One region of the Chryseobacterium sp. BIGb0232 genome, then DNA from elsewhere that is predicted to be linked to it. Evidence: riboswitches for the same ligand, from Rfam matches in the RefSeq annotation. Region 1 holds a riboswitch; the other holds the start of a gene.
What was found. A riboswitch is a leader RNA that binds a small molecule or an ion and turns the genes downstream of it on or off. The one in region 1 is predicted to bind cobalamin.
Positions count from the first base shown of each region.

Region 1 (4,221 bases):
CCTTTTACCCATTGATCCGTTTGAGACTGAGCATATTGAGACCAGTAAACGGTCATAGGTTCAGGTCTGGAGACATCTCCAAAAATGATTGGTGGCTTTACACAACGGCTTCCATAGCTCTGTACCCAACCGTTTTTAGTAAAAGTAAATCCCTGTAATTGCTCTCCGAAATATTCCACCATATCATTACGTTCATACTCACCATGAACAAGAACATCAATTCCGATGCTTTCCTGCCAACGAATCGTTCTTTGGGTTTCCTCTTTTAATAAAGTATCATATTGCTCGGCAGTCAGTTCTCCCTTTTTGAATTTTGCTCTCCAGCTTCTTACTTCAGCAGTCTGTGGAAATGACCCAATGGTTGTTGTAGGAAATAAAGGAAGCTGTAATGCCTTTTGTTGTGCCTCTTTACGGACACTGAATGAATTTTTCCTTTGCGAATCTGCCTCTGTAACAGAATGTGCTCTTAGTTTTACATTTTCATTATGAATCAGTAAAGATGTTTTTCTGTCTGAAGCGGCTTTTTTATTGTTTTCAAAATCCAGAAGAATATTATGATCAGAAGTTTCCGAAGCCAGCTCTTTAAGGATTACCACTTCTTTTACTTTTTGTTTGGCAAAAGCCAGCCAGTTTTTGATTTCAGATTGAAGACCGGTTTCAAAATCTAAATCACATGGTGAATGCAGCAGAGAACATGAAGGAGCGATAAAAACTCTTTCAGATCCTAATTTTTCAACTGCTTTTTTGATGATAGATAAAGATTTTTCATAATCATTTTTCCAGATGTTTCTGCCATCTACCACTCCAAGAGATAAGCTTAGGCTTTCTGGAATAGAATCAAGTGCATCTTCAAGCTGCTCAGGGTTTCTTACCAGATCAATATGCAGTACATTCACAGGAAGTGAGGCTGCAAGAGACAGATTGTTTTTTAATCCTTCAAAATATGTCGTTACAATGAATGTAAGTTTTGGAAACTGTCTTCTAAGCTCAGCATACACAAAAGTATAGGCTTCTTTTGCCTTTTCAGTAAGGTCTAAGGCTAAGAAAGGTTCATCAAACTGAATCCATTCAGCACCCTGGCTTTGTAACTTTGATAAGATCTCAATATAAACTGGAAGAAGATTATGGGCAAGATCCAGCTTATCAAATCCTTCTTCTTTTTCCTTTCCTAAAAGTAAATAAGAAACCAAACCGATAATTACAGGTTTTGCATTGATCCCTGCCTGTTTTGCACCGGCAAATTCATTGAAAACCTTATCTGAGGTAAGTTTAAACTGCTGATTTTTATAAAATTCAGGGACTATATAATGATAATTGGTATCAAACCACTTCGTCATTTCCATCGCAGTGATATCCAATCCGTCTTTCTGATATCCTCTTGCCATGGCAAAGTAAAGATCCAGTTCCGAATTGTTCTTTTTAAGAGCTACCTCATGATAACGTATTGGAATAGCTCCTACCACAAGGCTCATGTCCAGCACCTGGTCGTAGTAGGAAAAATCATTACAAGGGATAAGATCGATTCCTGCTTCTTTCTGAAGGTTCCAGTTTTGACTGCAGATGGTTCTTCCTACGGTAAGAAGTTCTTCCAAAACGATTTTACCTGACCAATACTGTTCGCAGGCTTTTTTTAGTTCTCTTTTGCTACCAATACGCGGATAGCCCAAAATGTGAGTTTGCATTTTTACAAATTTTAAATTAAACTTATTTTAAATGCTCTTTGAATGCTTCGGAATGCTGTTCGGGATAGAAATTTTTGAAATCAGGTGATATAAGCAGTTGGTACAGTTTCACCCGGAGATAAAACGTACTGCAATAGATCATCTGTATGACTCAAAAGCTTCAGACCGCGAAAGCATTGTCCATTCAGTAAAGGCAGGTCTCCTGACTTGTAACAGTTTCTGTCATCCTTCCCGCTTTTGGCAGTGGATATCTAAGGACAGAAACCTTTGATGTGTTACTTACAGTTGCGCGACAGCTCGTGATTCTCACACGATTCCCTATTAATCTACCTTAAGTAAAACCTTTCCTGTTTGATGAAGATTGTAAAGAACTGATCTTTTAACAAAATTAGCTTTGGTAAAAGATTTTAATTTTGTATAAAATTAATAATACAGAATAAATAATCAATAAAGCATTTGATATTTGATAAATTAAGCTTTTTAAATGTATTTTTAGAGAATATAATTCTGTACATTTGGGTGATTTTAAAATATAAAAGAATAATATTCTGTGGAACAACTTGATGATAAGGACATAAAACTGCTGAAACTGCTTCAGAACAACGCAAAATTGACCGTTAAAGAACTTGCTAAGGAAATTAATCTGTCACCTTCTCCTGTTTTTGAGAGGGTAAAAAGACTGGAACAGGAAGGCTTTGTAAAAAGATATGCAGCAGTTCTGGATGCAGAAAAGCTTAACCGCGGATTTACAGTATTCTGCCAGATTAAATTGAAAATTCATGACCGCTCTGTGGGCTATGATTTTGTAAAAGAAATCCTGGAAATTGAAGAAGTGGCAGAATGTTACAATATTTCCGGAGATTTTGATTTCCTGTTGAAAGTTCAGGTTCGCGATATGAAACATTATCAGGATTTTGTATTTAATAAGCTTGGTTCTGTAGACTCTATAGGAAGTACACACAGTACCTTTGTAATGGCTGAAGTAAAAAATAATCAGGGCTTGACTTTATAAAATGACTGTTTTATTTATCTAAAACTTAACAGGCTTTAAAAACCTGTCAGAGTGTAATATATTTAGTATCATACTCAGAATAAAAAAATAAAAAAGCCGCTCTATTTTTAGAGCGGCTATACTTTTTTAATTTTTAATGGAGTTGCTGATTAGCAAGTAGAACCACACTCTAATAATTTGATGTGGATTACACCATTAACTACACACTGTGTTTGGCATAAAGCATTTCCTACAACAGTACCTACACCGCCGATAACTCCACCTACTGTAGAACCTACTCCGGTAACAACGCCACCTACGATAGTACCTACTCCTCCAAGAACGCCACCAACAACGCCTCCTAGACCTCCTAGTAAACCTCCGATTGGATCAAGTAATCCTTCTCCTGAAATTGATTTTAGTTCGTTTCTGTCTAGTTTTTTGAAATTTTTCATGATTAAAATTTTATATGATTAATACATCACAAATATATGATAATTAATAATAAACTCATATTATTTTGAATAAAATAATTAAACAATTTTATTATTTAATATTTTATTAATATAAACGAAAAATATTGTGTATATCATTTTTGTTTGTATCTGATTGATTCACTAAATTTTAAAAAACATATTTCAAATTTTAAATGTTGGAGTTAATATTTTCAATGTAAATTAACTTTTTAATGGTTAATATTTAATGTTTGTTAAAATGAGGTTTTAAAGGTAAAAACAGAGGCTACAACTGTAAAAAACAGGTGTTTTATTAGCTGATTTTTCTTGCTTTAGTTAAGAAGTGATAAAATTCTCTAAATTTTATGGTAAATGCTGTTCTGATTATTGACCACAGGGCGTAAAATTTGTATTTTTGTGGACATACTTCTATCAATGTCAATTTTTTCAAATAATATACGCTCTTTGAGAGCCAAGAGAAAGCTTTCTCAACAAAACGTAGCTGATGACCTTACGATCTCCCGGGTGAGATATTCTAAATACGAAAACGGAATTTCAGAACCTCCTATGGAGCTTCTTATTAAGATAGCCAAATATTTTCATGTCAGTATAGATCTGTTGCTGTCCGTAGACCTTCAGAAATATTCAACGGAAGATATGCTGAAGCTTCCGGATAACAGAATTGTTCTTCCTGTAGCTGTGGATGATCTTGGAAATGATACCATAGAAATCATTCCTCAGAAAGCTTCTATGGGATATCTGGAGGGATATAGTGATGTGGGATATATTGAAAGTCTTCAGCGTATTGCCCTTCCCTTTTTAAACAATGGAAAATACAGAGCATTTCCGGCAGATGGAGATTCTATGCCTCCATTCAGAAGTGGTTCATACATTGTAGGAAAGTATGTAGAGGGAATCGATGAGCTTAAACCTGGTAAGACTTATGTTTTCATTACCCAGAATGATGGGATTACGTATAAACGTTTTAAGGAGAATAAAGGAAATGCCATTTGTGTAACTGCTGATAACTCTTTCTATGAACCATACGATATTCCGTTTGAAGATATTGTAGAGATCTGGCAGTATGCTTCAG
Region 1 is NZ_JANUEH010000016.1:75,224-79,444, forward strand. It holds gene metE (5-methyltetrahydropteroyltriglutamate--homocysteine S-methyltransferase) at 1-1,682, opposite strand, end outside; cobalamin riboswitch at 1,857-2,043, opposite strand; gene M2372_RS24300 (Lrp/AsnC family transcriptional regulator) at 2,233-2,694, shown strand; gene M2372_RS24305 (bacteriocin-like protein) at 2,844-3,128, opposite strand; gene M2372_RS24310 (LexA family transcriptional regulator) at 3,564-4,221, shown strand, end outside.

Region 2 (4,221 bases), on a different contig from region 1:
AAGCAGATTTTGATAAGTTGTTGACGGGTAAAATCAATACGATTGTATTGGTTATCGGAACAGGATCAGATGGGAATGCCACTCCGAATATTCATACTGCTAACCAAATGGTAAAATTTGTTGATAACCTTGGTGGAAATGGTTCAAGTGATATTTCCGGAATGTTTTCAGTGAGTGGTGTTGAAAACTAGACTCTTCTCTGCTGCAATGAAAAAAGGATTAAGTTTTTTAGCCATTATCATTCTGTTAATATCTTGTAATAATGATCGTTACGAACCTATTTCTGACGATAATCCACAGGTCTTGCTCAATATTCCGTCTGGGTTTCCGGAACTAAACAATTCGGTGAACTCTAATAAACCTACAAAATATGGAGTAGAATTAGGGGAGAAATTATTTAATGAGAAAAGGTTAAGTGCAGATAATACTATTTCCTGTTCCAGCTGTCATATTCAGGGAAATGCTTTTGCAGATCATAATGCACAAGGAATAGGAATTCAGAATAGAGTAGGGTTGCGAAATGTACCAGCGGTCCAGAATATGTTGTTTATGAAGTTTTATAATTGGGATGGCAATATCCTTCAATTGGAAAATCAACCCTTGGTTCCTATTATCACTCATGAAGAAATGGGCTCTTCTATTCTGGAAGTGATAGGGAAAATAAGGGATGATATGATGTATAAAGATTTATTCAGAAAAGCTTTTGGAGATGAAGCCATTACTGCTGAAAGGATTTATAAGAGTATTGCACAGTATGAGTACACCCTGATTTCTGCCAATAGCAAATATGATAAGGTAAAAAGAAAAGAAGGAGAAACTTTCACGGAAAATGAAGCTCTGGGATATCAGACTTTTCAACAGAAATGTGCGGGTTGTCATAATACAGAGTTGTTTACTGATCAGAGTTTCAGGAATATTGGGTTTCCTGTAAATCCGGATACCAATGAAGCCGGCCGTGGAAGGGTTACGGGTATTCCGGCAGATTATATGAGTTTTCGGGTTCCTTCTTTAAGAAATGTAGAATATACAGCACCTTATGGAAGTTATGGACAGTTCCCAACATTAAGGGCAGTCCTTGATTATTTTGACAAAGGTGTTTTATCTGCAGATAACCTTGATCCTGTTTTTAAAAATAATGGAAACAGAATTCCTCTCTCGGAGCAGGAAAAGACAAATCTTATCCTGTTTATGAAAACGCTTAGTGATCGTGAATTTGTAAAAAAATAATCACAGGTAAAAACAGAAAAACTCAACAAAAATTGATTGCTTAAATCCCGTTACAATGTAGCGGGATTTTTCATGTTTACTAATTGATAATCATTTTATTCTGCATGCCATCGTATCTGGTGAGAATTTTATATCTTTGCCGGAATTTGGTGAGCCATAATAAGCTCTTAAAAGGGAATCCGGTGAAAATCCGGAACAGACCCGCTGCTGTAAGCTCCGCACCAAAGTTTTTGAAGAATAGATCCACTGTTTTTAGGAATGGGAAGGATTTCAAAAACGGAGTAAGTCAGAAGACCTGCCAGAAATAATAAACGTTTGACGCTTTCGTGGAATAAAGCTTAGGACAACAATGATTCTGTGCAGTAACAGCTGTGCTTTGTCGTTGCTTTTCTTATATCCATTAGCGTCATCATGATCCATGAATGAGCTAATGATAGCAAAACTAAGTACATTTCAATTCCATAAAACTGTTTTCACGGTATTCGTGTTAACCTCTCAGATTCTGTTTTCTCAAACCAGAAAAAAAGACAGTATCAAAGGAGAAGTCATAAAGACTGTCAATATTTACAAAAAGAATTTTAAAGAAATCCTTCCGGCTCAGGTCTTACAGGGGGAAGAACTGGAAAGGCTCAACAGTCATTCTGTTGCTGATGCCTTACGCTATTTCTCCGGAGTTCAGATTAAAGATTACGGTGGAATGGGTGGTTTGAAGACGGTTAATATCCGAAGTATGGGAAGCCAGCATGTAGGTGTTTTCTATGATGGAATCCAGCTGGGAAATGCTCAGAACGGAGTGGTCGATTTGGGAAGATATTCTCTGGATGATCTGGAAGAGATCTCGTTGTACAATGGTCAGAAAAGTGAAATTTTTCAACCGGCAAAAGACTTCGGATCGTCAGGATCTATTTATTTACAACCCAAAACGCCGGTATTCACAGGAAACAGGAAAACCAATCTTCTGATAAGAGCAAAAAGTGCTTCTATTGATTTATTTAATCCTTCTTTTCGCTTAGAGCAAAAGATTTCAAAAAGAGTTTCAGCAAGCGTAAGTGCAGAATTTCTCCAAAGTGATGGGCTTTACAAGTTCCACTATAGCAGGAAATATCCTAATGGAGTTACTGCTTCTGATACCATTTCTAAAAGATATGATTCCGACATTAAAGCAAAGCGCTTTGAAACCGCTATTAATGGAACTTTAAATAACGGAAGCTGGAATATACGTGGGTATGGTTATATTTCAAACCGTGGTATTCCGGCGCCCATTGTGAAGAACCGTTTTAAGGCAAGAGGAGCAAGAATGCTTGATGAAAATTATTTTGTTCAGGCCAATTTCAGGAAAAAGCTGTTTCCTAAGCTTGAAACTCAGCTGAAGGCAAAGTTTGCTTACGATTACACTTATTTTAACGATACGGTATTGTCTCAGTCTGCGATGCCCGCTATCAATACCTATATTCAACGGGAGGTTTATCTTTCCTCTTCCAATGTATACTCCATTACTCCTAATTGGGATGTCAGTCTGAATGGAGATTTTCAGTACAATAATCTGGATGCTAATTTGTATAATTTTTCATATCCTACCCGCTATACTACGCTTGTAGCTTTAGCTTCTACCTATCAATGGAACAGATTTAAGTTTTTAGGAAGCCTTTTAGGGACATTTACCTTTGAGGAAGTAAAAATGAATAAGCGCCCTGATGACAGGAGAGAATGGACACCCGCTTTCTTTATGAGCTATCAGCCGGAAGCAATACCAGAGCTGACCCTCAGAGCTTTTTATAAAAATATTTTCAGATTACCAACCTTTAATGACCTGTATTATACGAGTGTTGGAAATACGTATTTGCAACCTGAGTTTACTCATCAGTATGATGTGGGATTTACCTATCAGAAAAGGTATGATCATTCCCTATTTAAAGGTCTTTATGTAAAAGTAGACGGATATTACAATAGAGTAAAAGATAAAATTGTTGCTGTACCTACCACTAATATGTTTCGTTGGATGATGGTGAACCTTGGGAAGGTTGAAATCATTGGAGCAGATGTAAACGTACAGGCTGAAATGATGTTAGGGAATGTGAAAATTAGACCATTATTATCGTATACCTATCAGAAGGCTCAGGACATAACAAACAATGCCGGAGAGAAAGAAACTTATTATGGAGAGCAGATCCCTTATACACCATGGCATAGCGGATCCTTTACCCTAATGGCTGATTATAAAGACTGGAGCTTCAATTACAGTACAATCTATGTAGGAAAAAGATATGATGGGCAGCTGGATAATATTCAGTATAATTTTATTCAGCCTTGGTATACCCACGATCTTTCTATTCAGAGAAAACTGAGCCTGGCCGGACATCCTTTTAAAATCAATCTGGAAATGAATAATGTTTTTAACCAGTATTATGATGTGGTACTCAACTATCCTATGCCGGGAAGAAACTTCAGACTCACTTTAAACTTTAATTTATGAAAAAGCTAAATATTTGTTTTCTGTTTTTGACATTGATTGCGCTTGTTTCCTGCCGCACCGATGATGTCATTATTCCTATGGAAGTAGTGGAAGGGCTTAACCCTGTTGAGAATACAGCAATAAAAGGATTCTATGTATTGAATGAAGGAAATATGGGAAGCAATAAATGCACCCTTGATTTTTTTGATTACACCAAAGGAACCTATTTCAGAAATATCTATTCCGAGATCAATCCAAATGTTTTAAAAGAACTGGGTGATGTAGGAAATGATATTAAAATCTATGGCAGTAAGCTCTACATTGTGGTGAATGTTTCCAATACCATCGAAGTGCTGGATGCGAAGACAGCCAAACATATCAAATCTATTTATTTACAGAATTGCAGATACATGACCTTTAAAGGTGGGAAAGCCTATGCCAGCAGCTATGCTGGTCCTGTGGATATCAATCCGTTAGCACCTAAAGGAAAAGTTGCAGAAATAGATACGGTATCGCTGACTGTTCAGCGTACAGCAACAGTA
Region 2 is NZ_JANUEH010000004.1:154,603-158,823, reverse strand. It holds gene M2372_RS12270 (MbnP family protein) at 1-191, shown strand, start outside; gene M2372_RS12265 (cytochrome-c peroxidase) at 208-1,227, shown strand; cobalamin riboswitch at 1,358-1,545, shown strand; gene M2372_RS12260 (TonB-dependent siderophore receptor) at 1,658-3,700, shown strand; gene M2372_RS12255 (YncE family protein) at 3,697-4,221, shown strand, end outside.
Region 2: linked by a shared signal. The riboswitch ahead of M2372_RS12260 (TonB-dependent siderophore receptor) and the one ahead of metE (5-methyltetrahydropteroyltriglutamate--homocysteine S-methyltransferase) in region 1 are both predicted to bind cobalamin.